Regions from separate parts of the Geobacillus sp. B4113_201601 genome, predicted to be linked through region 1. Evidence: a T-box and tRNA genes for the amino acid it is inferred to sense, from the RefSeq annotation. Region 1 holds a T-box; the other holds one or more tRNA genes.
What was found. A T-box is a leader RNA that pairs with one kind of tRNA and senses whether it is charged. The one in region 1 lies ahead of tyrS (tyrosine--tRNA ligase), so its partner is inferred to be a tRNA-Tyr.
Positions count from the first base shown of each region.

Region 2: it has a tRNA-Tyr gene. The T-box ahead of tyrS (tyrosine--tRNA ligase) is inferred to sense a tRNA for this amino acid. The anticodon was not compared.

Region 1 covers NZ_LQYX01000074.1:43,800-59,308, reverse strand. Annotated here, with positions in the region: gene hisJ (histidinol-phosphatase HisJ) at 1-510, shown strand, start outside; gene B4113_RS09040 (GAF domain-containing protein) at 527-1,003, shown strand; gene B4113_RS09035 (diguanylate cyclase) at 1,064-2,896, opposite strand; gene B4113_RS09030 (hypothetical protein) at 2,868-3,080, opposite strand; gene rpsD (30S ribosomal protein S4) at 3,222-3,824, shown strand; gene tyrS (tyrosine--tRNA ligase) at 3,871-5,130, opposite strand; T-box leader at 5,183-5,481, opposite strand; gene B4113_RS09015 (transglycosylase domain-containing protein) at 5,668-8,439, shown strand; gene acsA (acetate--CoA ligase) at 8,943-10,658, opposite strand; gene B4113_RS09005 (GNAT family N-acetyltransferase) at 10,844-11,476, shown strand; gene B4113_RS09000 (acetoin utilization AcuB family protein) at 11,645-12,289, shown strand; gene B4113_RS08995 (acetoin utilization protein AcuC) at 12,286-13,455, shown strand; gene B4113_RS08990 (hypothetical protein) at 13,463-13,744, opposite strand; gene ccpA (catabolite control protein A) at 13,741-14,733, opposite strand; gene B4113_RS08980 (bifunctional 3-deoxy-7-phosphoheptulonate synthase/chorismate mutase) at 15,030-15,509, opposite strand, start outside.
Region 2 covers NZ_LQYX01000032.1:3,984-19,492, reverse strand. Annotated here, with positions in the region: gene B4113_RS04375 (Na+/H+ antiporter NhaC family protein) at 1-394, opposite strand, end outside; gene treR (trehalose operon repressor) at 600-1,313, opposite strand; gene treC (alpha,alpha-phosphotrehalase) at 1,336-3,027, opposite strand; gene treP (PTS system trehalose-specific EIIBC component) at 3,139-4,554, opposite strand; gene B4113_RS04355 (MerR family transcriptional regulator) at 4,952-5,677, shown strand; gene B4113_RS04345 (PilZ domain-containing protein) at 6,201-6,545, opposite strand; gene parC (DNA topoisomerase IV subunit A) at 6,548-8,983, opposite strand; gene parE (DNA topoisomerase IV subunit B) at 9,040-10,977, opposite strand; gene B4113_RS04330 (CoA-binding protein) at 11,138-11,557, opposite strand; gene B4113_RS04325 (AarF/ABC1/UbiB kinase family protein) at 11,995-13,671, opposite strand; gene B4113_RS04320 (phasin family protein) at 13,723-14,022, opposite strand; tRNA gene B4113_RS04315 (tRNA-Ile) at 14,401-14,474, opposite strand; tRNA gene B4113_RS04310 (tRNA-Tyr) at 14,493-14,574, opposite strand; tRNA gene B4113_RS04305 (tRNA-Thr) at 14,585-14,657, opposite strand; tRNA gene B4113_RS04300 (tRNA-Ser) at 14,820-14,912, opposite strand; tRNA gene B4113_RS04295 (tRNA-Leu) at 14,930-15,012, opposite strand; tRNA gene B4113_RS04290 (tRNA-Ala) at 15,020-15,091, opposite strand; tRNA gene B4113_RS04285 (tRNA-Val) at 15,096-15,170, opposite strand; rRNA gene rrf (5S ribosomal RNA) at 15,179-15,295, opposite strand.

The DNA of each region.
Region 1 (15,509 bases):
GACAGCATTTTATCGGTCCATTTTTTGCCTTGCCGCGGACAGTATGTATGCATCGATTACAGCGCGGACATGTTCGCCCACATCATCCGCCTGTTCGGTTCGGTAGAGCGCGTCCATCGCGCGTACTATGAAACCGTGCGCCAATCGATCCGCGCCGAGCTCGGCCGCTATAAGCCGAAACGAATCGGGCACATGACGCTCGTCCGCAAATTCCAACGCCGCTTTCCATGCCCCGAGCCGATGACGGAATGGATGGTGGCGATTCTCGATGACATCGAGCGGTTCGGCGGCGAACTCGATGGCAACGGAGCCGGCTTGGCCAAACCGCTTTGTTTAGAACCGTATCCGCCCACCCAAATCATAGCCGAAGCGCAGCGGCGAGGCATCCCGATCGTCTACGGTTCGGACGCCCATTGCGCCGCCGACCTTCACCAAGGGCGAGACGCCATGGACCGCGGAGCGCTTTTCGTTGACAACGGCGGCGCCCCGTCATACAATGAGCCAAAATGAAAAAGGAGGCAGCCTTATGTTTCATCGCATGGCCTACAACGGCACCCGTGAAGAAAACTATACGCTTGTGATCGAACAGTTGAAGGCGCTCATCGCCGGGGAGCCGAATCTCATCGCCAACTTGGCGAACGCCGCCGCCTTGCTCAACCAGTTTCTTGAGCAGATCAACTGGGTCGGGTTTTATTTGGCAGACGGCGACGAGCTGGTGCTCGGACCGTTCCAAGGGCTTCCGGCGTGCGTGCGCATCCCGTTCGGCAAAGGGGTATGCGGCACGGCCGCGGCTGAGCGGCGGACGGTCGTCGTCCCTGACGTGCACCAATTCCCCGGCCATATCGCCTGCGACGCGGCGTCCCAGTCGGAAATCGTCGTGCCGCTCATCAAGGACGGCCGCGTCATCGGCGTCTTAGACATTGACAGCCCGATCAAAAACCGCTTTGATGACGTCGATCGCCGCTATTTGGAGCAGTTTGCCGCGGCGCTCGTCTCCGCTTGACGCCAAGCGGACGAACGCGAGCGGCGGACACAAAGAAGGAATCCGCTCGGATTCCTTTTTTTACGCCTTATACAAGCGACGGCCGTCATAAACGAAAATGCAGTTTTTTCCCATCTCTTTCGCCCGGTAGAGAGCCTTGTCCGCCTGTTTGAACAGCTGTTTCGCATTGTCGCCAAAGCGCCGCCCCCACCAAGAAACGCCGCATGACACCGTCACCGCGGGAGCCGTATGTTGCCTTACTTTTTCCGTGATGCGGCGAGCCGCAGCCACGGCATCGACGAGATGGACATTCGGCAAATACACCGCCAACTCCTCGCCGCCCCAGCGCGCAGCCACATCGTTTTCACGAACGCTAGCCCGAACCGTCTCAGCCACGCGGATCAACACCTCATCACCGATTTGATGGCCGTACAAGTCATTGATTTGCTTAAAATTGTCGATATCAATCAGCAAAAAAGCCCCCGAACCGTCCGTTTCCATCGACTTTTGGATCGTCTCGTCCAAATAACGGCGTGTATACAGCTTCGTCAAATAATCGGTGACGACGAGCTTTTCCAGTTCCTCGCGCAAAATGGCGTTCATAAACGCCAATGTCGAATGCTGCACGAGCGACTCGAGCAGCTTGAACATCTCAAACGTAAATCGGTACGGCTCGCGGGCCAACGCGATGCAAACGCCTTTCGTTTCCTTGTTTTGCTGCATGGGCGCGGCCATGATCGAGCGGAACGGCGTAAGGGAAGACGCCCATGCATCACCGGCAAACAAAATATCTTGTCCATCCCGGCGCCGCTCTTCCACCCATTTGACGTACATCGCCGACCGCTCTTCATAAAAAAACGGCGTGCTTCCCGGCAACAGCTCCCGCCGGCCGTCCGCGAACAAGAAAAAACCGACTTCATCGGCGCCAAACGACTGGCGAATTTGCGACACCATGTACTCAATGCCTTCGTGCAGGCGCATGCGGGCGTTCAGCTGGCGCATCGTGTCGTTAATGAGCTGCAAGTCGGCCACGAGCCGACGCGACTGCTCGTACAATTTGGCGTTCTCGAGCGCGCTGCCCGCCGTTCCGGCAAGCAAGGAAATAAAACGAACCTCCCGCTGCGGAAACGGGGCCGCATACGGCGCGATAATTTGAATGACCCCATACACGGCCTGAACTCCTTTGATCGGCGCATACAATACGGAACGGCGCGGCGTTTCCAGCTCGTCGCACTGCACTTGGCCGGTCAAAAACGCCCGCAACGCCGCGGTTTGTCCTTCGCCTTCATCCAAAGCGAGCACTTTGATCGGCAAATGATCGCGCAGGTGGTTGTCGTGCGACAAGAGAAGATAGTATGTAAACGATGGGTAGACGTTTTGCAGCGTGCGGATAATTTCCTCGAGCACATCATCAATGCGCATGGAGGAATGGATTTTCGCCGCAAACCGATGCAGCTGCCCGTACCGCTTTTCTTCGCCCTCCCCTTGAAGCATGGCGGCGAGTTTGCCGAACAAATCAGCAAAATCGGCCCGCACCGCCTGGAGCAACGGTCGGTCGATGGCGCGTTCTTTGCGGTATGTCAGCTCGAGCAACGCCGGCGTTCCGTCCGGAAGCGAAAAAAAGAGCCTAGCTTTCTCATGCGAGCCGCCATCGAGCAAAGCGATTTCCTGCCCTCCGTCAGCTGCCACCGCCCCCGCTCCCATCGCCCCGCCGGCGGACGCTTCCGGATAAAACGCCGCCCGCTCCGGATCGAACAAATAAAAAACGGCTTGCTCGAGCCCCATCTCCTCTTTCAACAGCGCGAGCAGCTCGTCGGCCGCCGCCAGAAACGGTTCGTCGTCAGGAAACGCCAAAAACCAGTGGAAAAATTTTTGTTTAAATGATTCATATCGCTTCATCTCTTCCATGCACATCATCTTTTCCACCTAAATTGGCATTGTCAATAGATATAAGCGAATTTTTTCTAAAAATTGCATCTTTTATTATATCATAGAAACCGGAAAAAGGGAAAACAAAATGTTGACTTTGTTTGCAAAAAATCATATAATAGCCTTTGTGTAAAATATAGCAGCCTTTGTGCTCACCTTTATGGCCCATTTTGTTCCTCGGCTTCCCGTCGAGGTGCATCGCGTAACTCTTAGCTGCGAGAGCGAGGATGCATGAAAACAAAATGGCCATAATTGTTGGCGCACATCTGCTTTTATTTTACGGGAATAAAAGCATAAGGAGGAGCAGTGCATGGCTCGTTATACCGGACCAACATGGAAAGTTTCCCGCCGCCTTGGCATCTCGTTGAGCGGCACGGGGAAAGAATTGCAAAAACGCCCGTATCCGCCGGGTCAACACGGCCCTGGCCAACGGCGGAAATTGTCGGAATATGGCTTGCAGCTGCAAGAAAAGCAAAAGCTGCGCCATATGTACGGCGTGAACGAGCGCCAGTTCCGCAAAACGTTCGATGAAGCAGGCAAAATGCCGGGCAAACACGGCGAAAACTTCATGATTTTGCTCGAGTCGCGTTTGGACAACCTCGTCTATCGCTTAGGGTTGGCCCGCACGCGCCGCCAAGCTCGCCAGCTCGTGACGCATGGCCACATCTTGGTTGACGGCAGCCGCGTCAACATCCCGTCGTACCGCGTCAAACCGGGGCAAACGATCGCCGTCCGCGAAAAATCGCGCAACTTGCAAGTGATTAAAGAAGCGATCGAAGCGAGCAATTACATTCCGGATTACTTGACGTTCAATCCGGAAAAAATGGAAGGCACGTATACCCGCCTGCCGGAGCGCTCCGAACTGCCGGCGGAAATCAACGAAGCGCTCATCGTTGAGTTCTACTCGCGTTAAGGCGCAAAAAAGATCCGAAATGCATCAGCATTTCGGATCTTTTTGTTTACGCGTAGCGAATCAAATAATACTTTTTCTTTCCGCGGCGGATGACGGTAAAGCGCCCTTCCAAGCGATGCGCGGCGGTCAGGACGGCGCCCACGTCTTGGATGCGCTCCCCGTTCACATAAATGGCGCCGTTTTGGACGTCTTCGCGCGCTTGCCGTTTCGACGGCGAAATACCGGCGGCGACAAGCAGCTCGACGAGCGGAACGTCGCCTCCTTCATGAACGAATGACGGCACATCTTTGAAGCCTTGTTCAATTTCCGCCGCCGTTAACTTCGCAATATCGCCGCTAAAGAGCGCCTCGGAAATGCGGACGGCTTGCTTGAGCGCCTCTTCGCCGTGCACGAGTTTTGTCACTTCCTCAGCGAGCGCTTTTTGTGCCGCCCGCTTCTCTGGCGCCTCACGCAGCTCGTGCTCAAGCGCCTCGATTTCCTCTTTTGACAGGAACGTAAAGTACTTCAAGTAACGGATCACATCACGGTCGTCAGTGTTGATCCAAAACTGGTAAAACTCGTACGGCGACGTTTTCTCGGGATCGAGCCAGATCGTGCCGCTTTCCGTTTTGCCAAATTTCGTCCCGTCCGCCTTTGTCACAAGCGGAATCGTCAAGCCGAACGCCTTCGCTTCGCTGTTCGTTTTGCGAATGAGTTCCAGCCCGGCCGTAATGTTGCCCCACTGGTCGCTCCCGCCGATTTGCAGGCGGCAGCCTTCCCTCTCGTACAACTTCAGAAAGTCATACGCCTGCAGCATCATGTAGCTGAACTCGGTGAACGAAATGCCGGTTTCAATGCGCGACTGCACCGACTCTTTCGCCAGCATGTAGTTGATGCTGAAATGCTTGCCGACATCGCGCAAAAACGAGATCACATCCAGCGGCCCGATCCAGTCGTAATTGTTTTTCATTTTCGCCGGGTTGTTTACAGCCGTAAAGTCCAACAACCGTTCCAACTGCCCTTTAATGCGGGCGCTCCACGCTTCGACCGTCTCTTTGGCATTGAGCGTGCGCTCGCTTTTTTTCCCGCTCGGATCGCCGATCAATCCAGTGGCCCCGCCGACTAGCGCAATCGGTTGATGGCCCGCCTGTTGGAAACGGCGCAGCGTCAAAATGGCGGCCAAGTTGCCGATGTGCAAGCTGTCGGCCGTCGGGTCAAACCCGCAATAAAGCGTCACTTTTTCCTCGTTCAGCAGCGCTCGGAGCCCGTCTTCATCCGTCGTTTGGTTGACGAGCCCGCGCCATTGCAATTCTGCAAGCAAATCCATGTCCTTCACCTCTCTATGGAATGTTCTACATAAAGAAAACACCCGCCCTGTATGAAGGGGCGAGTGTTCATCGCGGTACCACCCTACTTAGAAAGCCATAGGCTTTCTCGCTCATTTCGGTAACGGCGCATGCCGGCCAATGGCTACTAGGCCGCCAGCGGCGTGGTCCTCCGCGCCAGCTCCGTCGCAAAACGGAGCCGATGCCTCGTTTGACCCGACCGCAAAAAACGAAACCGTTCGCCATCGCTGCTCAGGGAGGTAATTCACGCCTGCCTTTGGGCTGGCTCGCACCGCCCGCCAGCTCTCTGCACCAGGGAGACAGCCGCTACTTGTTCCCGTCATGGCTTTGTCATGATGAAGCTATACTTTCTTTTACCATATGCGGCGCTCCATGTCAACCGGGTGCACGCAACGCCCCGACCAAAATTTGCGTCCTTTTTCGTCTTCAGCAGCGAAAAAACGGCAAAATTCCACAACAGCCGCCATCGGTATGGTATACTTATAGAAACACCGATTGGCCAAGATAGGGGGGCCGTCATGAAACACCAGCCGTTTCCACTTTCTTTGGAAAAAACGTGGCATTATTTTTCACGTACTTACCGCCTCGTTTGGAACACCGTCTTCGCGTTGCTCGTCGCCCTGCTTTGTCTCGCCTGCTTTGCTGTCGGCGCGGGCGCGGGCTATTTCGCGTTTTTGGTCAAAGATATGGACGCCCCTTCACGCGAGAGCATGTACAGCGCGATTTCCAGTTACGAGGAAACGAGCCATATGTATTTTGCCAATGGGGTCTATTTAGGGCGCTTCCGGTCCGACCTCGACCGCGAGGCGGTGCCGCTGTCTAATGTCTCCCCGTATGTTGTGCAAGCCATCATCGCTACCGAAGATGAACATTTTTACGAGCATCACGGGGTCGTTCCGAAAGCGGTCATCCGCGCCATGTTCCAGGAGCTGACCAACTCGCCGATCAAAAGCGGCGGCAGCACGCTTACGCAGCAGCTCGTCAAAAACCAGCTCCTCACCAACGAAGTATCGTTTGAGCGCAAAGCGAAAGAAATGCTCTTGGCGCTGCGATTGGAAACGTTTTTTTCCAAACAACAAATTTTAGAGGCGTATTTGAACGTCGTGCCGTTCGGCCGCAGTTCCTCGGGACGGAACATCGCCGGCATTCAAGCCGCCGCACAAGGAGTGTTTGGCGTTAACGCCAAAGACCTCAACCTCGCCCAAGCCGCCTTTTTGGCCGGCTTGCCGCAAAATCCGTTCGTCTATACGCCGTTTGCGCCAGACGGCAGCGTCAAACCGGACATTTCGGCCGGACTGCGGCGGATGAAAACCGTGCTCTACCGGATGAAACGCGCCGGCTACATTTCCGAGAAGCAGTACAACGAGGCGCTGGCATACGACGTCGCCAAGCATTTCGCCGCTCCGAAGCCCTCGCCGTTCGAGCAGTATCCGTTTTTGACCATGGAAATTGAGCGGCGAGCCAAAGACATTTTAGCGGAGGTGCTCGCTAAGCGCGACGGCCACCAACCGGCCAAACTGAAGCGCAACCCTTCTCTGTTCCAGCGCTACGTCGGTGAAGCCGAGAAAGCGCTGCGCCAAGGCGGATACCGAATTTACACGACGATCGACAAGGACCTGTATGAGCAAATGCAGCGCATCGCCGCCCGCTATCCATACTATGGCAACGACAACGTCTATTACGCGAAAGACAAACAAACAGGCAAAACGATCGCCCATCGCCAGCCTGTGGAAGTCGGGGCGATGCTCATCGAAAACAAAACCGGCAAAATCCTCAGCTTTGTCGGCGGGCGCGACTATAAGCGCGAACAGCTGAACCATGCCACCCAAGCGCACCGATCCAACGGCTCAACGATGAAGCCGCTCTTGGTGTACGCACCGGCGATGGAAATGGGCATCGTCCAGCCCGCTACCATCATCCCTGACCTTCCGCTGTCCATCGGCTCGTACAAGCCAAAAAACGCGGATGGGAAAACGCACGGGCTCGTCACGGCGCGCTATGCCTTGCAGCAATCGTTCAACATCCCAGCCGTTCGCGCCTACATGCGAATTCAGCATCGCCACCCGGTCGACTATTTGCACAAAATGGGGATCACCAGCGTTACCAAGCAAGAGGAAAGCCATCCGGCCTTAGCGATCGGCGGAACAAACGTCGGCATCACCGTCGAAGAAAACGTCAACGCCTACGCAACGTTCGCCAACTACGGCACGTTTGTCGATGCCTATATGATTGAAAAAATCGTTGACAAGAACGGAACCGTCGTCTATCAACATCAAAGCAAGCCCGTTTCCGTCTTTTCCCCGCAAACATCGTACTTGATGATCGACATGATGCGCGATGTGCTCCATGGCGGAACGGCGTCTTCACTGCCTAGCTATTTAGCGTTTTCCGCCGACTGGGCCGGCAAGACCGGCACGTCGCAAGCCAACCGCGATTCGTGGTTTGTCGCCGTCAACCCGAACGTTACGTTTGGCGTTTGGATCGGCTACGACCGGCCAGCGCCGCTGGAAACGTATTATAAAGGGCTTTCCTATGGGAAACGTACCCAACTGTTGTGGGCGCAGTTCATGAACGCCGCCTATCGGGTTCATCCGAAGCTCATCGCTCCGCGGGAGCGGTTTGCCATGCCTGGAGGCATCGTCCGGCGCGCCTACTGCGCCGCCACCGGCCTCAGCCCGTCGGAGGCGTGCCAAAAAGCCGGGCTTGTCCGCTACGATTTGTACAATACGCGCTTTGCGCCCAAAGAAGGGAGCGGCGCCGATTTGACGGAAAGCCGGCTCGTGGTCATTGACGGACGCCGCTACTTAGCGTTGGCGACGACGCCAGAGGAGTTTGTCACCCGCGGAGTCATCGCCCAGCCTGAGCTGCTCGCCGCTTGGGAAATGGCGAAAGACGACTGGGACAGAATGGATTTCACCGCTGCGGTGCTCAAAGAAAACGGCCATCCGCCCGCCCCTCCGTCCGCGCGTCTTGATGGCCACACCCTTGTCTGGACGCCCCACCGCGAACGCGATGTCATCGGGTATCGCGTCTACCGAGTGGGCGATGGCAGAGCGCGGCGCGTAGTGGCGGTGGTGAAAGCCGGGGAGCCGACGGCGTTTTCCGCGCTCGAACCCGGAGCATCGTACGATGTCACGGCAGTGGACATCGCCGGCCAAGAATCGGCGCCATCCAATCTCGTTTCGCAGACGGCGGCCGAACGACCCACACCGCCGGCCGCCGAGGACGGGGCGAAGAACGACACTCCTCCCCATTCGGAAGCAGCCGAGGAAGAGACGGATGCCGACTGATCCCTTCGTTGTAAAGCTGTATCCACGATTACATCACCAGCCTAAGAGGAGCACAACAGCCAACAGAAGCAGCCGATTCGTATCTAGTAAATAAAGAGGGTGTCCCGCCCCCGTTGGGACACCCTCCCTCATTTTTTGTTCGACCCTACTCGCCCCGTTTGTTTCACCCGGCGTGGCCCCCAAATGCAACGGTGCGCTTCGGCCCACCCTTATTCTATCCTTTTCTTGAGCCCGCTCTAGGAGGCAGGTGATTTACTCGCACAACCGCTTTTCCGAGTAGAAAAGCTTGTTCCATTAGCCTCTATGTTCACACGTTCCATCGTTGATCAAGGCAAACAATGATTTTTCACCAAGCCCTCTAGAAGGCGGGTGATTGAAGGGAGCCGGCCGCACACCAATCTTGTTTCCCAAATAGAAACACCCTGTCACATCAGATCGCCTTTCACACGCTCCCCCATTGCCGAAAAGAAACAACCGCTTTTCACCAGCCGTCTAGCAAATGTTCAGTCTTCCATCGTCGACAAGTCGCCGGTCGGCAAGTTGAGCTCCCACGCTTTTAAGACGCGGCGCATAATTTTCCCGCTCCGCGTTTTCGGCAGTTTGTCGCGGAACTCGATCTCGCGCGGCGCCGCATGGGCAGCGAGCCCTTGTTTCACAAATTGGCGAATGTCCTCTTTCAGCTCCTCGGACGGCTCGTACCCTTCACGAAGCGCGATAAACGCCTTGATGATTTCGCCGCGCACCGGGTCTGGCTTGCCGATGACGCCGGCTTCAGCCACCGCCGGATGCTCAACGAGCTTGCTTTCGACTTCAAACGGCCCCACGCGCTCACCCGACGTGTTGATGACATCATCGACGCGCCCTTGGAACCAGAAGTAGCCGTCTTCATCCATGTAGGCCGAATCGCCGGAGACGTACCAGTCGCCGATGAAATATGATTCATATTTTTGCGGATTGTTCCAGATCGTTTTCATCATCGACGGCCAGCCTTTTTTGATGGCCAAGTTGCCCATCCGGTACGGCGGCAGGACGTTGCCTTGGTCGTCGATGATCGCCGCCTCAACGCCCGGAATCGGTTTCCCCATCGATCCCGGCTTGATGGCCATGCACGGATAGTTGCAGATCAAGTGCGCCCCTGTTTCCGTCATCCACCACGTGTCATGGATGCGGCGGCCAAACACTTTCATCCCCCAGCGAATCACTTCCGGGTTGAGCGGCTCGCCGACGCTCAAAATGTGGCGGAGCGAGCTTAAATCGTACTTTTTCACGATCTCATCGCCGGCGCCCATCAGCATGCGGAACGCCGTCGGCGCGCTGTACCAAACGGTGACGTCGAAATCTTGAATCGTTTGATACCAAGCGTCCGGGCTGAACCGGCCACCGACGACGACGCTGGACGCTCCGCACAGCCATGGGGCGAAAATGCCGTACGACGTCCCGGTCACCCAGCCCGGGTCGGCCGTGCACCAGTAAATGTCGTCCTCTTTTAAGTCGAGCACCCATTTCCCCGTTTGATAGTGTTGAATCATCGCGTTATGGACGTGCAAAACACCTTTCGGCTTGCCGGTTGAACCGGAGGTGTAATGCAAAATCAACCCGTCTTGGCGGTCGACCCATTCGATGTCAAAGTGCTTGCTCGCTTCCTTCATCCGCGTTTTCAAATCGATGTACGGCCCTTCCTCGGTGATGCCGTCCCCGACCAAGAAAACGTATTTCAGCTCCGGCAGGTCGCCGACCGGCACGCGCGGCAGCAGCTCCGGCGTCGTCACGATCGCTTTCGCCCCGCTGTCTTCGAGACGGTCGCGCACCGCGTCTTCCATGAACGCCTCAAACAGCGGTCCGACGATAGCGCCCGTTTTGATGATGCCAAGAACGGCAAAATACAGCTCCGGAGAACGCGGCATAAAAACAAACACGCGATCGCCTTTTTGAATGTCAACCGTCTGTCTCAACACGTTCGCTACTTGGTTGGACAGCTCTTTCATTTCTTTGAACGTATATTTTTCCTTCCGAACCGCATCACGGTAGTAAAGCGCCACTTTATTCTTGCGGAACGATTCGGCATGGCGGTCGATCGCCTCGTACGCCATGTTGACTCGTCCCGTTTCATACCAAGAAAATGCTTTCTCAGCTTCTGACCATTGAAAATGGGGATATGTGTCCTCATAGCTTTTCAAGTTGTAATCCCCTTGTACGGCTGGCAACAGTTCCGTCTTCATTCTCCGATCCCCCTTATGTAAGTGGTTACATTTTTATTATAGTGGATCGTTCACAGTTTCTCAATTTTTAAAATATTCATCGTCCTCGCTTTTTGAATTTTTTTTGAATCGCTTGTTATGATAGCGTTTTCATTCCTGTTTTCATGTATAATGGAAGCAGAACGATCGATTCAGGTGGTGACCGAATGGAGCATCGAAAAACGTATAATGCCAAAGAGCTGAAAACACCAAAAGGAACGCTGCTCATCGAAGGGCCAGTGACGCCGGAAGCGTTGGCCCGCTATGCGTTTCACCATGATTTGACGTCCTTTCGCCAACCCGAGAAACAGCACCGCGCGCTCATTGACATCGCCCATCTTCCCGAGGGGCGCATCATTATCGCCCGCCGCGGCGAAACGATCGTCGGCTATGTGACGTTTTTGTATCCCGACCCGCTCGAGCGGTGGTCGGAAGGGAACATGGAAAATTTGCTTGAACTGGGCGCCATTGAAGTCATCCCCGAGTTTCGTGGGTTTGGCGTCGGCAAAAATTTGCTGATCGTCTCGATGATGGACGATGCCATGGAAGACTACATCATCATTACAACCGAATATTATTGGCATTGGGATCTAAAAGGCACTGGGCTGAACGTATGGGAATACCGAAAAGTGATGGAGAAAATGATGAACGCCGGCGGACTTGTCTGGTATGCGACCGACGACCCGGAAATTTGCTCGCATCCGGCGAACTGCTTGATGGTCCGCATCGGCAAACGGGTCGACGCCGAATCGATCCAACGGTTCGACCGGCTTCGGTTTATGAACCGCTACATGTACTAACATATCGGATGCCTAAAAAGCCGGTGACAAACCGCTGTCACACGCCGATCGGCGGCGTTTTCATTCAGAAGAGAAAGCGGATTCTGCAAGGTTTTTTCTAATTGAGAAATGAGTGGAATCAGTCGTTTTTGCACTAAATCACCAGCCTCATAAAGGGAGAGGGAAACGATGCTTGTTGAGCAAATCATGAAATCGCCGGTCGTTACGCTCCGCGCCGCGAACACGATCGCTGAGGCGCTGCAGCTGCTTCGAACGCACCGCATCCGCCATTTGCCGGTCGTCGATGACGAAGGGCGCTTGATCGGGCTTGTCACCAGCCGCGATTTGCGCAGCGCCAGCCCGCCGATTGACGATCTTCCTAAACAGCTCGATGACCTGCAAAAACCGGTCGGCTCCATCATGAACACCGACGTCATCGTCGGCCATCCGCTCGACTTTGTCGAGGAAGTAGCCGCGCTCTTTTACGAACACCGCATCGGCTGCCTGCCGATCGTCAACAACGGAAAACTCGTCGGCATCATTACGCAGACGGATTTATTGCGCACGTTCGTGGAACTGACCGGCGTGCATCAGCCGGGATCGCAAATCGAAATTAAAGTCCCGAACGAAGCCGGAATGCTCAGCAAAGCGGCGGCCATCATCAGCGAGCGCCATGTCAACATCGCCAGCGTCCTGTTGTACCCCGACCCGGACCCGAACGACAAAATTTTAGTCTTCCGCGTGCAGACGATGAACCCGCTGCCGTTGATCCGCGACTTGCAAAACGCCGGCTATCACGTGCTATGGCCGAACTTGCCGGGGGTTACGTCATGAGCCGAAACTGTGCATTCGTTTACAGCGAGGATTTTCTTCAGTACAAATTTCATGACGACCACCCGTTCAACCAGCTGCGGGTCAAACTGACGCATGATTTGCTGCGCACGCTCGGCGCTTTGGATGATCGACATATCATCGCCCCGCGCATGGCGACGGACGATGAACTTGCGCTCATTCATGACCGTTCGTACATTGCGGCGGTCAAAGCAGCCGGGCGCGGCGAACTGCCGGAGGCGGTGGCGCTCAACTACGGCCTTGGCACAGAAGATACGCCGGTGTTTCCAAACATGCATGAAGCGAGCGCCCTGCTTGTCGGCAGCACCCTCACCGCCGTCGACGCCGTGCTGTCCGGGCGGGTGGAGCACGCGCTCAACCTAGGCGGCGGCTTGCATCACGGGTTTCGCGGCAAGGCGTCCGGCTTTTGCGTTTACAATGACAGCGCGGTCGCCATTCAATATATCCGGGAAAAATACGGGCTGCGCGTATTGTACGTCGACACCGACGCCCATCACGGGGACGGGGTGCAATGGGCGTTTTACGATGATCCGAACGTCTGCACGTTCTCGATTCATGAAACGGGCCGCTACTTGTTTCCAGGGACGGGAAATGTCAACGAACGAGGGCATGGGGCGGGGTATGGCTATTCGTTCAACATTCCGGTCGACGCGTTTACGGAAGATGAATCATGGCTGGCCGCCTACACGACCGCCCTCCGGGAAATCGCCGATTTTTTCCGTCCCGACGTCATCGTGACGCAAAACGGAGTCGATGCCCATTACTATGACCCGCTCACCCATTTGTCGGTGACGATGAAAACGTATCGGGTCATTCCAAGACTTGCGCATCAAATCGCTCATGAATATTGCGGCGGACGCTGGATCGCCGTCGGCGGCGGGGGCTACGACATCTGGCGCGTCGTGCCGCGGGCATGGGCCCTCCTTTGGCTGGAGATGACCGATCAAGCCGATGTGTTCGGCCCATTGCCGGCCGCTTGGCGCGAACGATGGCAACCGCTTTCACCCGTCGCGCTGCCGCTCGAGTGGGATGACCCGGATGATTTGTACCCGCCCATTCCGCGCCGAGCGGAAATTAACGAGAAAAACGCCCATACGGTGGAAAAGGCGTTGTCGTTCATCCGCCGTTCCCATTCGAACCAGCTGTAGCCGTATGTTAGGCGGCAAAGCGGACGCGGCGATGTCCTGAACGCCGGCCGCTGCCGACAGCCCCAACGCCGGACGACTTCGGCAGCTGGCGGTCCGCCCCGCTCGCCGGGCGAACGGCGCCTCCTCCTTTCCTGTGCGGCTTCGCGCCAGCGCTTGGGATGAGCCAACGGCCTTCACGATCGGCAAACATCCCGCTTGGCAAAAGAGCGGAATGAATCCTTTTTTGCCCCAGCGAACGAAAACGGCTGATTCCGAACGCGTCTAGGCGTGGAATCAGCCGTTTTGTCATTTCGTCGACTCGCGTACCTCGAGTCGGTGCGGCAACACAACGATATGGTTGTCAACCGGCTCTTTGTTCATATACTTCGTCAACAGCCGCATCGCCACCGCTCCAATGTCATACATCGGCTGGACGACGGTCGTCAGCCGCGGCCGCACCATCGTCGCCAATCGCGTGTTATCAAAACCGACGACTTCCAAGTCATCCGGCACGCGCACCCGATGGTCTTGGGCGCTGTGAATGATGCCAAGCGCCATTTCATCGGTGCCTGCAAACACCGCCGTCGGCCGTTCGGCAAGCTCGGCGATTTTTTCATACGCCTCCAAGCCCGAATCGTACGAGTTGTCGCCCTCGATGACGAGCTCTTCATCATACGACACCCCGCGCTCCTCAAGCGCCCGGCGATACCCGGCCAACTTCCGCTGGTTGATCGGGTCGTCGGTCGGCCCAGTCACATAGGCCACGCGGCGGTTCCCTTTTTCCAACAAATACGTCACCGCTTCAAACGCCGCCTGCTCGTAATCGATGTTGACCGACGGAATCTCCTCCGGACCCATCGTCGCCGCCAGCACAATCGGCACGGACGACTTTTGAAATTCGGCGGCGTGCTCCTCGGTGATCGTCCCGCCCATAAACAAAAGGCCGTCCACTTGCTTGGCGAGCATCGTATTGAGCAAATGCAGCTCCTTTTCCTTGTTTTGATCGGAGTTGCTCAAAATGATGTTGTATTTGTACATCGTGGCGATGTCCTCAATGCCGCGGGCCAGCTCGGCGAAGAAGATGCTCGAAATATCCGGGATGATCACCCCGACCGTCGTCGTTTTTTTGCTGGCGAGGCCGCGCGCCACAGCGTTCGGGCGATAGCCAAGCCGCTCGATCGCTTCAAGCACTTTTTTCCTTGTCGATGGTTTGACGTTCGGGTTTCCGTTGACGACGCGCGAAACGGTCGCCATCGAAACGTTCGCCTCACGGGCCACATCGTAAATCGTTACGGTCATTCCGTTCACTCCTTTTTACTCGATCCGATACCCGGTGAATTCCGAATGTATGTACACCTATCATACGATACATTATCGCCAACTCGCAACGAAATCGCAACCATTTTGCCGGTTTGTTCACAAACCGTTCACGAACGGCACCGCTTGACAACAACGGGCGGAAACAGCGGATTGGTTCACAAACGACCGTTCACAGGTAGCTTTCCCCAAACAATCGCCGGGCATGAGAAAAGCCGCCCATCAAATGGACGGCTTTTTTCGGCGGACCCTGTACGGCGCAAGCCGGGGAAGCGGCGTTACGCTTGAACAAACTGGCGCTGGAAGGCGCGCACTTCCCGCATAAACTCATCAAACTGGGCAAGGTCCATTTGCTGGGCGGAATCGGACAGGGCGACAGCCGGATCCGGATGCACTTCGGCCATAACGCCGTCGGCGCCGATCGCCAAGGCGGCTTTGGCGCACGGGAGAAGCAGATCGCGCCGCCCGGTCGAGTGGGTGACATCGACGAACACCGGCAAGTGCGTTTCTTTCTTCAAGATCGGCACCGCCGAGATGTCGAGCGTGTTGCGCGTCGCCCGCTCGTACGTGCGGATGCCGCGCTCGCACAAAATGATCTGCCCATTTCCTTGCGACATGATGTACTCGGCGGCGTTGATAAACTCTTCGATCGTCGCCGCCAAACCGCGCTTGAGCAAAATCGGCTTGTTTACTTGACCAGCTGCCTTGAGCAGCTCGAAGTTTTGCATGTTGCGCGCGCCGATTTGGATGACATCGAT
Region 2 (15,509 bases), on a different contig from region 1:
CCGCCTTCATCACCGACCCTAGCAACATAATGCGAAACATCGGCATAAAAAACGTTACCGGCACGGTCAGCCATACGAAAAAAAGCAGCCCTCGCTTTGTGCGAATGCGCCCGGAAAGCCGTTCGACAAGTCCTTTGATCCCGCCGGTAATTTGTATCATGCCGATCAGAGAGCCAAACAAATACAAAAAGAGCGCGACTTTTACATGTTCATCATCGACAAGGGCGTGCACAATAGCGGAAACCGCGCGCTCTATGGCCCCGATTACCGACCCTTCAAGGCAAAACGCCCCGACGAGCAAACCAACCACCAAGCCGGGCAGCAGTTCTTTCAGCCAGACAGCGAGTGGAATGATAAGAAGAAACGGCAACAGCGACCACCATGTCCCTTCCATGTCGGTGTCCCCCCTTTCCGATGCCGTTGTTAACAAGGATAGCCATAACGTGATTTATTTATGATTATCAATGATTATTTAGAACATAGTTTTATTTTAGTATTAAGCGGTTGAGGAAATGAAAAAGAAAAAAGCCGCGTCATAAGACGCAGCGTGGCAGCATGCGGCCGCCATCCTAGGTTAGGGAACGCACGGCCGGGCGCTGTCATTTCCGGCGCGCGAAATCGACAAACCGGAACTTGTCGAGCCGATGCCGCGATTCCGTATATTGAAACAAGGTGGCGTCGCTTAAATAGACATAGTTTTTGACGACGACGACGCGATCGTCGCCGTTGAGATCCAAATAGCGGCGGTCTTCCTCCGTCGCCGCATCGACCGACATTTCTTTTTTCGCGAAGCTGATCGGTAAATGCAGCGTTGTTTCCAAGTATTCATAAATCGAGTCTTCACAAATCTCCTCCGTCAACAGCGGCACGTGCTTTTTTAAGAAAAAGTCCTTATCCAATATGATCCGCTCCCCGCCGATTTCGCGGACGCGCACGACTTTCCACACTTCGTCTTTGCTTGAGGCGCGCAGCTGCTGTTTGAGTTCGCCATCCGGCTTGATGACAGCCAGTTCATGGACGATCGTTCGCACCGGCTGCTTCATCGTCTGCGCCAGTTCTTTAAAGCTGACCAATCCGGATACGGGAAAGTCATATTTGCCGACATCGAGCACGATCGAGCCTTTCCCTTTCATCTTTTGGATATAGCCGTGCTCGGACAACAACTGGAGCGCTTTGCGAATCGTCTCACGCGACGTCTCGAAGCGCGCAGCGAGCTCGTGTTCTGACGGCAGCTTGTCGTACGCCTTCCATTCCCCGCGGCGGATGCGGGAAATGAGGTCATGGTAAATGGTTAAATATTTGTTTTCATGCATAAGAATCACCGCTTGTATTGTATCACGGCCGGCGCAAAAGATAAACAACCGATTCATATGGGCGCAGCCGCATGCGGCGGAAATCGGTCGGTGCGTCCGAATAGTTCGCGAGCAACAATTCCGCCGTACAGTCATTCGCGCCTGCCTCCTCCGGCAGCACAAACGTCGTTTCAACAGGATAAAAATTGTTGACAACAAGCAGCTTTTCCCGATCGCCATGACGCATATAGGCGAAAAGATGCGGATCATCCGCAAGCAGCAGCTCATAGCGGCCGGTCGTAATGATGTCATACTGTTTGCGCAGCTCAATCAGCCGTTTATAGTGGTAAAAAATTGAGTCACGATCGGCAAGCGCTTGTTTCACGTTAATGCGCCGGTAGTTGTCGGCGACGCGAATCCACGGCGTGCCGGATGTAAACCCGGCGTGCGGGCTGTCGTCCCATTGCATCGGCGTACGTGAATTGTCGCGCGATTTTCGCTGCAAAATGTCGATCACTTCTTGCTCGCTTTTGCCTTGCGCTCGCAAAATTCGGTACATGTTGAGCGACTCTACGTCGCGATAGTCACGAATATCCGTGAATTTCGGATCGGTCATGCCGATTTCTTCGCCTTGGTAAATGTATGGCGTTCCTTGCATGAGATGAATCGTCGTCGCCAGCATTTTCGCTGATTCTTTCCAATACGTCCTGTCATCGCCATAGCGCGACACGATGCGCGGTTGGTCATGGTTGCACCAAAAGAGCGCATTCCATCCCCCGCCTTCGTGCATCCGGACTTGCCATTCGGACAAAATGCGTTTTAACGCGAGAAAATCGAACGGAGCGACCGTCCACTTTTCCCCGTTCGGGTAATCGACTTTCAAGTGATGGAAATTAAACGTCATATTGAGCTCATGGTTTTCCGGGTTCGTGTAACGAATGCAATGATTGATCGTCGTTGACGACATTTCCCCGACGGTCATGATGTCGTATTTGGAAAACACCTCGCGATTCATTTCCTGCAAAAATTCATGAATGCGCGGCCCGTCCGTATAAAAGCGGCGCCCGTCCCCCGGCGGCACCGAACCGTCGTCATCCGGGAAGCGCTGATCTTTGGACAGCAAGTTGATGACATCCAACCGAAAGCCATCGACCCCTTTTTTCAGCCAAAAATGCATCATGTCATAAAGGCGGCGGCGCAGCTCTTCGTTTTCCCAGTTCAAATCGGCTTGCGTCACATCGAACAAATGCAAGTAATATTGGCCGGTTTGTTCGTCGTATTCCCACGCCGAGCCGCCAAATTTCGACTGCCAGTTGGTTGGCGGTCCGCCGTCCGGTTTCGGGTCGCGCCAAATGTAAAACGAACGGTATGGGTTCGTTTTTGAAGCGCGCGCCTGCTGAAACCATTCATGGTCGGTCGACGTATGGTTGACGACCATGTCCATTACCAACTTCATGCCGCGCGCGTGCACTTCGTGGAGCAGACGATCAAAATCGTCCATCGTTCCGTATGCGGGATGAATGCGGAAATAATCGCTGATATCATAACCGTTGTCGCGCTGCGGCGACGCGTAGATCGGCGTCAGCCAAATGACATCGATGCCCAGTTCTTTCAAGTAATCGAGCTTTTCGATCACGCCCGGCAAATCGCCGATGCCGTCTCCATTCGTGTCGCGGAAGCTCTTCGGATAAATTTGATAAACGACCGCCTTTTTCCACCACGGTGTTGTTGACACGTCTCTTCACCTCGTTCGTTGACTTCAACAATGAATGAAAAGCATACCATTGGCGTTAGCGGCCAATGGTATGCCAGCGAATGCATCCTTTGCCTCGATGAAGGCGAGCGGTTAGCGTGCGATTTTGCGCACTTTGCCGAAAACAAACGTCAGCACAAACGGAACCGCAATCGCGATCGCCATGCCGATAAAGAACGGCGTCCACTTTTGCGGCACGATCGACAAGAAGCCCGGCAGGCCGCCAACGCCGATCGATGGAGCGATGACTTGATTGAGCGTGATGAACATGCCGGCGATCGCCGCTCCGGTCATCGCCGCGATAAACGGGAAGCGAAAGCGCAAATTGACCCCGAACATTGCCGGCTCCGTGATGCCAAGATAGGCCGAGACCGCTGACGTGAACGACAAGCCGCGCAGCTTTTCCTCTTTCGCCACAAACATCATCGCCAACGCCGCCGAGCCTTGGGCGATGTTTGACATGACCAAAATCGGCCAAAGGAACGTGCCGCCCGTATTGGCGATCAGCTGCAAGTCAACCGGCAAGAACGTATGGTGCATCCCGGTGACGACGAGCGGCGCATACAGCGCTCCATACAACAATCCTCCAAGCGCCGGAACCGTGTCAAAAATCGTGACAAACAAGTGGGTAATGGCGTTGCCGATCGCAAACGTGATGGGTCCGATGGCGATGAACGCCAAAAAGCCGGTAATGAGCAACGCAAGCGGCGCGACAAGCAACAGCTGAAACGCATCCGGAATGCGCTTGCGCAAAAACAGCTCCAGCTTTGCCAGCACGTAGGAAGCGACCAACACTGGCAGCACTTGCCCTTGGTAGCCGACCTTTTGCACTTCAAAGCCGAACAAGTTCCAAACTGGAATCTCTCCTTTTTCTTTCGCCGCTCCCCAGCCCCAAGCATTGAGCAAATCGGGGTGGACGAGCATCAAACCAAGGACAATCCCCAAGAGCGGGCTGCCGCCAAATTTCGTCACCGCTGACCAGCCGATCAACCCAGGCAGGAAGACAAACGCCGTATTGGCGATCAAGTTGATCATGTTCGCCAAATCGGCCCATTCTTTGTGCACCTCGACAAACGATTTCCCTTCGTAAAAAATGCCTGGGCCTGTCAACACGTTGTTAATCCCCATCAACAAACCGGCGGTGACGATCGCTGGCAAAATCGGGATGAAAATGTCCGCGAGCGTCTTAATGGCTCGCTGCAGCGGATTGAGCTTCGCTTCCGCCGCGTCTTTGATTTCCTGCTTCGTTGCCCGACCGATGCCAGTCAGTTCAACCAAATCGTCATACACTTTATCGACAAGCCCTTGGCCGATGACGACTTGAAACTGGCCGTTGGCCGAAAACGCCCCTTTGACGACATCGATGCGCTCGAGCGCTTCTTTATCGACGTTTCCTTCCTCTTTGAGCGCAAACCGAAGCCTTGTTACACAATGCGTAGCGGCGACGATGTTGTCCTTGCCGCCGACGGCTTCGACAATTTGCGCGGCTGCTTGTTGGTATGCCCCCATGATGAATGCCTCCTTTTTTCTTTCTCGTCTTCCGATTGCGCGAAAACATGAGCGGCAAAGCGGCCGCCAGACGCCCATCGATGGTTGCGGTATTTTGCGCGAAATCACCGGCCTCCTAGCGGAAAACAAGCGAGTTTACCGCTTCCCTGCCTTCTAAATCGCTTTCAGCAATCGGTTTCAAAAAACTTGTATATACATCATGAACATAGTTTATCTTGTATATACAAGTTTGTCAACACGTTTCGATATGAATGTTTCTTTTTCGACAACCGATGGGGGTTCTTTTCCCATTTCCACTTCTTTTGTTATCTTTTGTCAAACAGCAGGAAAATCTACAGCCAAACGGGAAAAAACATAGTGAATCACTACCGAAGCGAGAAAGGATGAAGACAACGCCATGAAAACGTATACCTTGCGCGAAGCAGCCAAAAAAATTGGAGTCACCGCCCGCGATTTAAAACAGTGGGAAAAACAGTTCGCCGGATCGATCACCATCCCGCGCGCCCCGGGAGGAGCGCGTCTGTATAATGACGAGCTGATCGAACGGTTTCGCCATATCCGCGCGTGGCTGGAAGACGGCCGCCGACCGGCCGAAGTAGCGGACATGATTAACCAGCTGGACGCCCAACAAGCCGAACCGGCTGGCGAACGAACCGCTCCGACGGACACAACGGTGATGGAAGGGGAAATCATTGATCCCCCGCGCCTGTTGCATCAAGGGATGCCATACATAGCTGAACAGCTGGCGGCCCGGCTCAAAGACGATCTCGTCCGCGCTTTGAAACAGGAAACGAATCGCACCATTGAGCAAGCGATGGGCGAGGTGAAAGATCGGCTGGACTCACTCGCCGATCAAACGGCCGCGGCCGCCGAAACCGTGCGCTGCTCGCTCCGTGATTATGAAGACGCGTGGCAGCAAAAAACCGAACAGCTCCATGAACATTTGGAAACCGTTGTCGCGATCTGCCGTGAAGAGAAAGCGAGACAAGAGGAGGAGCGCAAACGGTTGGAGCAGCGCATTTTGGAGCGGGAGAAAGCGTTCCGCGAACTCGTTTTGTCCTTCCGCCAAACAGCGGCCAGCAGCGCCGCCACCCGTGCCCACAAATGGTGGAAATTTTGGTGAAAGAACGGTTTCGCTCCGGTGACGCACAAGAGTTTCCGCCAACAAAAACGACAAACGGAGCGGCGGGCCATAAAGGATGGCCAAAGCAGCACGATGCACAAGAAACGTTCATTGACGATAGGAGAGATGAAAAAGCGGGGCTGGCCGAAAAGGTTGTCTGCCTTCAAGATCGGCACAACCGATCATGCGGGAGAAGCAGTCAGCATGTATATAGAACAACAAAAGAGGGATCCCGATCCTTTTGGGATACCCTCTTTTTACTATATAAGTTGCAATAAACAATTTCCGATTGTTCATTTCGGTTCATCTAAATACAAGCTGATATGATATAACGTGGCTAGTGATGAGCTGGATGTAAAACAAAATTTCAACTTATCTAGGAGGCTGGTGAAAAACCGCTGTCACACCCCAATCATCCCATTTTCATGAAAAGAAGGCTGTTTCTACGAGGTTTCTCTAATTGAGAAATGGGTGGAAGCAGTAGTATTTTGCACGAAATCACCGGCCTCCTAGCATTCCGCCATCATCGCCGCCGGCTCTCCGCCACATGCCGTTTGATGGCTTCGATCAAGCCTTCTTCTTCCTGTTTGGTGACATCGAGGCGGATGCCGTAATAGTGAATGCGGGCAAACGGCTTTTCCCAAACGAGCTGACCGCGGACGCGCAACGCAGCCCCGCCCAAAACAAGCGACACGTCCACCCAAGAGCCTCCGCCGGAAAACGGAAGGGGGCGATCTGCTTCCACCTTCAAGCCGTGCGGACTGATGTCATGCACCAAGACTTCATATCGGCCATCAGCCGCCGTCAATTCTGCCGGCAGCGGCTGGCCAAACTGGTAGCGGAACGGTTCTTGCCGTCTAAACCTCATTTTTATCCCCCTTCGCTGATCCTTGCCGGCGGTTCTTTCCACACATCGACGACCGCCCCGGCCTCATCGATGTCAATGACAAATGAGCCGGTGCCATAGCGGTCGGACAAGCGAAGCGAAGCGACCTCCACCATCTCGACGACCCCTTTTTCCGTCCGCAGCCCGATTCGCTCCTCGTCGCGAGCGACAACGGCGCCAACGACACGATGCGGATTGGATTTCACTTCACGAATCACGCTGATCCCACGCTTGGCGCGCGATGACGGCTCAAACTCAGCAAGCGCCATCTTTTTGACCGCCCCACGCTGCGTGACGACAACAAAGCACCCGCTGCCATCAGGAGGAAACGGGCAGGCGGCGGCGACAACATCCCCGTCTTTCAACTGAATGCCTTTCACTCCCGCAGCCCGCACACCGACGAAGCTGATCTCCTCTTCCGGAAACAAAAGCGCATACCCCCCGTGCGTCGCCAGCCAAAGACGGCCGCGCCCATCCGTCCGATAGACGGCGACGACCTCGTCCTCCTCTTTTACGTTGACCGCGACAAGTGGGCGATGGTAGCGCTGCACTTGATATTGAGCAAGCTCAGTCCGTTTCACCAATCCTTGCTTGGTCACGAACACGAGCTGATCAGCCGTTTCAAATGAAGATACCGGCACCGCCGCCACCAGCTCGTCATCGCGCTCAAGCGGAATGAGATGGGAAATATGCTGGCCGACGTCTTTCCAACGAATGTCCGGAAGCGTGTGCACCGGGCAATATAAGTAGTAACCGCGGCGGGTGAAAAGCAAGAGCACATCGGTCGTATTCATCTCCAGTTGGCCAAGCAGCCGATCCGTTTCCTTCATGCCGATATCCTGGCCGTTGGAGGCGCTGTAGGAACGATAACTCGTCCGCTTCACATATCCTTCTTTCGTCACCGTGACGATCACGTCTTCGGCCGGAATGAGCGCTTCGACGTTCACCTTCAGCTCCTCGATTTCCTCTTCAATGACCGTTCGCCGCTCATCGGCGTATCGCTTTTTCATCGCCTTCAGCTCTTTTTTGATGACGCTAAGCAGCTTCTTTTCATCGGCGAGAATCGCTGTAAGTTCCGCAATCGCTCGCTCCAGTTCTTCCGCTTCTTGACGAAGCGCCGTAATGTCGGTGTTCGTCAACCGGTACAGCTGGAGCGTCACGATCGCTTCGGCTTGCGCTTCAGTGAATCCGTAATGAGCCATCAGCCGGTCTTTGGCATCGCGCTTGTCGCTTGCAGCGCGAATCGTTGCGATCACCTCATCCAAAATGGAAAGCGCCCGAATCAAACCGTCAACGATGTGCTTGCGCTCGTTCGCCTTTTTCAGCTCAAAATGGGAGCGGTTTGTGACGACCTCTTTCCGGTGCGCGATGTAGGCATCCAATAGTTCGGGCAAGCTCATCAGCTTCGGCCGCCGCTCGTGGATCGCCACCATGTTAAAATTGTATGGCACCTGCAAGTCGGTGTTTTTGTACAAATAGTTGAGAATCGCTTCGGCATCGGCGTCTTTTTTCAATTCGATGACGATCGACAGCCCGTTCCGATCCGTCTCATCGCGGACGTCGGCGATGCCGTCCAGCTTTTTGTCGAGGCGGAGCTCGTCGATTTTTTTCACCAAATAGGCTTTGTTGACCTCATACGGGAGCTCGGTGATGACGATCTGTTGTTTTCCCCCTCTCGCCTGTTCGATGGCGGCTTTCGCGCGGATGATGATTTTTCCGCGCCCGGTCTCATATGCTTTGCGAATCCCGTCTTTCCCTTGGATGATGCCGCCGGTCGGAAAATCGGGGCCGGGAAGCACGGTCATCAGCTCATCCACCGTGCAATCGGGACGGTCGATCCGCATTAGAACAGCGTCAATCACCTCGCCGAGCGCATGCGGCGGAATGTCGGTCGCGTAGCCCGCCGAAATCCCGGTCGAGCCATTGACGAGCAAGTTGGGAAACATCGCCGGCAGGACGGTCGGCTCCTTTACGGTATCATCAAAGTTCGGAACGAACGGGACCGTCTCCTTGTCGATATCGCAAAGCAGCTCGGCGGCCATCGCTGACAGGCGCGCTTCCGTGTAGCGCATCGCCGCCGGCGGGTCGCCGTCGATGCTGCCGTTGTTGCCGTGCATTTCAATAAGCACGTTGCGCAGCTTCCACTCTTGGCTCATCCGCACCATCGCTTCATACACCGATGAATCGCCGTGCGGATGAAAGTTGCCGATCACGTTTCCGACCGTTTTCGCCGCCTTGCGAAACGGCTTGTCCGCCGTGTTGCCATCGATGTACATCGCATACAAAATGCGGCGCTGCACCGGTTTCAGCCCATCGCGCACATCGGGCAGCGCCCGGTCTTGGATAATGTATTTGCTGTAGCGTCCGAAACGGTCGCCCAGCACATCTTCTAACGGCAATTCCAACAATCGTTCTGCCATCATCATTCTCCTTTCCGAACGAACCTCAGCGTCAAAAAGGCGGCTTTACGCCGCCATCAGCCGATCCAGCCCGGCTCTTCCTCAAGCCCGAAGGCGACGTGCGTTTCGATCCATTTGCGGCGCGGCTCCACTTTGTCGCCCATGAGCGTCGTCACCCGCCGTTCGGCGCGGGCGGCGTCTTCAATGCGGACGCGGATCAACGTGCGCGTCTCGGGATTCATCGTCGTTTCCCACAATTGATCGGCGTTCATTTCGCCAAGCCCTTTGTAGCGCTGAATCGTGTAGCCGCGGCCCATTTTTTTCGTGATCTCGCGCAGCTGCTCATCGGTCCAGGCGTACTCGACCGTTTCTTTTTTGCCGCTTTTCTTGCTGATTTTGTAAAGCGGCGGCAAGGCGATGTACACTTTCCCCGCTTCAATGAGCGGACGCATGTAGCGGTAAAAAAACGTGAGCAGCAGCACTTGGATATGAGCGCCGTCCGTGTCGGCATCGGTCATAATGATCACTTTGTCGTAGTTGACGTCTTCTAGCGAAAAATCGGCCCCAACGCCGCCGCCAATGGCGTGGATGATCGTATTGATTTCCTCGTTTTTCAAAATGTCGCCCAATTTCGCTTTTTCTGTGTTGATGACTTTCCCGCGCAGCGGAAGCACTGCCTGAAAGCGGCGGTCGCGCCCTTGCTTCGCCGAGCCGCCCGCCGAATCCCCTTCGACTAAGTACAGCTCATTTTTCAGCGGATTGCGCCCTTGCGCCGGTGTCAGCTTGCCGCTTAACACCGCCTCTTTCCCTTTCCGCTTTTTGCCGCTTCTCGCTTCCTCGCGCGCTTTGCGGGCCGCCTCGCGCGCCTGATACGCCCGGATCGCTTTTTTCACGAGCATCGCGCTGATGTCCGGGTTTTCTTGCAGGAAGTATGTCAGCTGCTCGGAGACGACCGCATCGACGGCGGAACGCGCTTCGCTCGTCCCGAGCTTGCCTTTCGTTTGCCCCTCAAACTGCAGCAACTGCTCGGGAATGCGCACGGAAACAATCGCTGACAATCCTTCACGAATATCGGTTCCTTCCAAATTTTTATCTTTTTCCTTAAGCAAACCGACACGGCGGGCGTATTCATTAAAGACGCGGGTCATCGCTGTTTTCGCCCCCGCCTCGTGCGTGCCGCCGTCTTTCGTGCGCACGTTGTTGACAAACGACAGCACTTGTTCCGAATAGCCATCATGAAACTGGAACGCAAACTCCACCTCGATGCCGTTTTGTTCGCCGGCAAAATAGACGACAGGATGGAGCACATCTTTTTCCTCATTCAAGTACGCAACAAACGCTTCAATCCCGTTTTCGTAATGAAACACTTCGCGCATGCCGGTTCGTTCGTCGACGAGCTCGATTTTCAGCCCTTTTAACAAAAACGCTGATTCGCGCAGCCGTTCGCTCAACGTTTCGTAATCAAACACCGTCGTGCTGAAAATCGTTGGGTCCGGCTTGAACTGGATGATCGTCCCGGTTTTGTTTGTTGTCCCGATTTTTTCAAGCGTCGTCACCGGCTTGCCGCCGTTTTCAAACCGCTGCTGGTAGATGAAACCATCGCGGTGGATCGTAACGACCAGCCATTCGGACAAGGCGTTGACGACCGACGCCCCAACTCCGTGCAAACCGCCGCTCGTCTTATACCCCCCTTGGCCGAACTTGCCGCCGGCGTGAAGCACCGTCAAAATCACTTCCGGCGTCGGCTTGCCAAGCTTGTGCATTCCGACGGGCATGCCGCGCCCTTCGTCCAAAACCGTGATGCTGTTGTCTTTATGTATTTGCACGAAAATGTAGTTTCCGTATCCGGCCAGCGCTTCATCGACCGAATTGTCAACAATTTCATACACTAGATGATGCAAGCCGCGGCTGTCCGTGCTGCCGATGTACATCCCCGGCCGCTTCCTGACCGCCTCAAGTCCTTCCAACACTTGAATGGCCTCTTCGTTATATTCATACACCGATTGTTTTGCCACAACGCCACCCCTTCCTACCCAAAACAAGAACATCTGTTTCTGTTTTATTGTACCATAAAATGCCCGGCTGTCCATCGTCTTTTGACGCGGTCCGACAAAATCAGACAAACGCACGAAAAAAACGAAAGGACCATCTTGAACAAGATGGCCGTTTCATCGATCAAGCACGTCTGGTGAGCGCGTGTTCCACTTTAATGCAACGGTCCATAATGACCGTGTAGCCTTTTTCTTTCAAAAACCGATACGCCTCTTCGTTGACGACGCCAAGCTGCGCCCAAAACACGTCCGCGTCGATTTGCACAAACTCGCGAGCCAGCTCGGGCAAATGCTCAGAGCGGCGGAACACATCGACAATGTCGACATGGCCGTCAATATCGGTCAATCGATCGACCGCCGGAATGCCTTCCCACTCGTCGATCATCGGGTTGACCGGAATGATTTCGTAGCCAGCGTCTTTCATCGCTTTCGCCACCATATACGACTCGCGCTCCGGATTGTTGGACAAACCGACCACGGCGATCCGTTTCGCCTTGCGCAAAATCGCGCCGATTTCCTCCCGGCTCGGGTTGACAATGGACATCCGGGTTCTCTCCTTCCTTGATTCTCCTTCTTGCTGTACTAGTTTCGCGATGGGTAACGAAAAATCCTTCTAACTTCTAATCAATGAAGCGAAAAATCGCCGTTGGGTGCTCCCTCCCAGTGGCATGCAGAGCCATGAACACTGCCAGTGCCGCCCAAACATCGACAGAAAAGCCGGCTCCACGATGTCTTCCGCTTTCGTTTTCCAAAGCCGCTTGACATTCCACACGCCAAAAAGCGGGGGATTGTTGGTGCGTTCGCACCCTCATCCATTTCCGGTTCGGACAACGCCCCCGTCCCATCGGGTTCGATCGTTGCGCTCGCTTTCATCCTACATCGAAAGAAGCGGGGGTTCCCGCTCTCTTATGAACGTCCTTTTCACGTGTAGGAGCGCCGGCCTTCTCGGCGCAAAAGGAAGAACGCAGCCGGCAACAAACGCTAAAATCTCCCCGACCGAAAAATGGAATAAAGCAGCCAACCAAATAGAAAAGCGGCCGCCCCCAATCCGATTTCAACAGCAGGAATGTTCCATAGCAGCGTCGACGGCCGCCCGAGCGAGGAAGCGATCATCAGCCCGGCAAGGACGATGCTCAGCGAAAGAAGAACGATGCTGAACGACAGCCGGTTCGCCATCTGATCGAGCTTTCGCAGCAGCGTTTCCAAATCAGGCGCCGTGATCTCCAGCCGCAGCTTGCCGTGCCGCATCATTTTCGTCCATCCCTTTACGCTGTCCGGCAAGCGAAGCAGCCATTTGCCGTAGTCGAAAATCCGTTTCCATGCCGTTTCCACTACGCGATCAGGTCGAAGCCGCTCTTTCAGCAACTTTCTCCCAAACGGTTCGGCCACATCGATGATGCGAAACTGCGGATCGAGCATCTCCACAACCCCTTCGACCGTCAACAGCGCTTTCCCTAACAGCGTCAAGTCGCTTGGAATGCAAATGCCGTGGCGAAACGCCACGGTAAGCAAATCCTCAACGGCTTCCCCGAGACTGATGTCACTAAGCGGCACGCGATAATATTTTTCCCGCAGCTCATCGATATCATCGCGCAATGTTCCTTCATCCACCTCATCCGGAACAAGCCCCAGCCCATAAATCGCGTTCAACACCCCATCTGTGTTTTGCCGCATCAAGGCGATGACAAGCGTGGAAAGGTGATGCTTGACATTGGGGCGGAGGCGCCCCATTAAGCCGAAATCAATAAAAGCTAGCACGCCGCCGGGAAGCACAAACACATTCCCGGGATGGGGATCGCCATGAAAAAACCCATGTTCGAACATTTGCTTCAGCATGGAAGCAGCCAAGCGCTCGGCCAGCGCTTGTAACGAATAGCCGCTCTCTTTCAGCCGCTCGATTTCCCCGAGCTTCACGCCGTCGATGTATTCCATCGTCAATACCCTTTTCGTTGTATATTCCCAAAAAACGCCCGGGACATACAGCGACGGATCATCGGCAAATAGATGGGCAAACGTTTCGGCATGGCGCGCCTCAACTGTATAATCGAGCTCCTGCCGCAGCGATTTCGTTAACTCATCGACGATCTCAGACAGCCGGTAAGATGCCGCCCACTCGAGACGCCGTTCCGCCAACACGGCCAAATCTTGTAAAATGTCCAAGTCCGTCTCCATCTGCGCGGCAATCCGTGGGCGCTGCACTTTCACCACAACGGCTTGTCCGGAAGGGAGAACGGCCCGATGCACTTGCCCGAGCGAAGCGGCAGCGAGCGGCATTTCCGCAAATGACCGAAAAAGCTTCTCCAGCGAATCGCCCAACTCGGTTTCCACAATTCGGCGCACCTCCGAAAACGGAAACGGCGGAACTTGGTCTTGCAGCTTTTCGAGCTCTCGAATGATCGGACTTGGAAGCAAATCCGGGCGCGTACTGGCGATTTGTCCGAGCTTAATAAACGTCGGGCCGAGCTCCTCAAGCACAAGACGGAGCCGCTCCGCGACCGTTTTTCCCTCCTTTTTTCCTTGCTCCGCTCTCCATCGCGGCGGCAGCGAAAGAAACGAAGAAAAGCCGAGTTCATCGACGATCATCCCGAATCCGTGCCGAAGCAAGGCGACGGCGATCTCGTGATACCTTCCGATATGGCGCATTCGTTTTCCGATCATCCGAACATCTCTCCTAAGGCGGCAAAAAACGAGCGGGCAGGCCGCATCGGTTTACTGCCCGCTTTGTTCCTTTTCTTCAAGGCGGCGGATCCGCTCCTCGAGCTGCCGCACGTCTTCTTTTGTCGCCAAGTCCAGTTTATCGATGACCTGCTTGATTTGCTCGCGCACAAGCCGCTGCACTTCCGTTTTCCGCGCCTCCGTCTGCTGTTTCCATTGATCGATCACTTCCTTCGATTCGTCAAGCGACAACTCCCCTTTTTTGACCAGCTCATCAATGATCTTTTCCGCTTGTTCTTTGCTAGCGATCGCAAGCCCAAGCCCGAACGCCAAACCTTTTTTCAAAATGCTCATGCCGTTTTCCTCCTTTCCTCTTTCCTTTATAGTACCATTATTTGGCGGGTCATGTCGAGCGAGCGACTAAAGCGGGGAGGTTTTCCCTATTTCTCCCGCCAACAGACGGTCAAATCGCTTACAGAAAACAGCCGCAGAGAGATATTCCTCTCCCTCAAGCCATGAACCCCCCGCTGCCGCGCATGACTCACCGCAACCGTTCATGAGCAAGCCTAGCTCTCCTAGCATGAACATGACGATGCAAGGCGGCGCATTTTCACAGAAAGATTCATGGGCAACGCTTTCCCGTCCAACCAGGCATGAAAATCTCTACTCACGGACGCGGGATTTTCACGAAAAAAGACGGCAAGGATCGCCCTTGCCGTCTTTCATATCGGATGGGCCTAAGTGGACTTGAACCACCGACCTCACGCTTATCAGGCGTGCGCTCTGACCAGCTGAGCTATAGGCCCGTTTATGGGGAATAAAAATGGAGGGGGACGGATTCGAACCGCCGAACCCAAAGGGAGCGGATTTACAGTCCGCCGCGTTTAGCCACTTCGCTACCCCTCCATAATGACGATGCCGACTGCAGGACTTGAACCCGCAACCTACTGATTACGATTCAGTTGCTCTACCAATTGAGCTAAGTCGGCACAATATAGATCAAGAAGCTGACTCGTTGTTAAGCTTGTGCCTCTTCCTCTACTCGCTTATTCAAGGAAGACGAATGCGTCGAGGCAACTCGCAGTTAATTCGATGAAGCCGATGCTCGTCTCTACCAATTGAGCGAAGTCGGCACAATATGCGACTTTATATGGCGGAGGAGGAGGGATTCGAACCCCCGCGGGCTGTGACACCCCTATCGGTTTTCGAAACCGACCCCTTCAGCCAGACTTGGGTACTCCTCCGTAACTGTTTGGAGCGATGCGGTCGAGAGGACTTGAACCTCCACGGGGTCGCCCCCACTAGGCCCTCAACCTAGCGCGTCTGCCATTCCGCCACGACCGCATGGAAATGGAGCGTAGGGGATTTGAACCCCTGACCTCTTCGCTGCCAGCGAAGCGTTCTCCCCCTGAACTAACGCCCCATGATGGTGGAGTATACTGGGATCGAACCAGTGACCCCCACGCTGTCAACGTGGTGCTCTCCCGCTGAGCTAATACTCCACAGCATTGCCTAGCAGCGACCTACTCTTGCAGGGGCGCTGGCCCCAACTACCATCGGCGCTGGAGGGCTTAACTTCCGTGTTCGGGATGGGAACGGGTGTTTCCCCTCCGCTATCACCACTAGGCAATGGCGACGATATTTATTATAAACCAATCAAAATATTTGTCAAGTTTTTTTGCTCTTTTTTCTTTCATGCTTTGAGCATCGGAACGACAATATGAAATTTACTATAAAAAACCGAAAGAGTCAACACCATTTTTCCTCTTTTCGATATGCGCCGTCTCGTTTTGGAAAGTTCTTGTCATCACCTTCGTTGTGCGCGTATAATAAAAGAAACG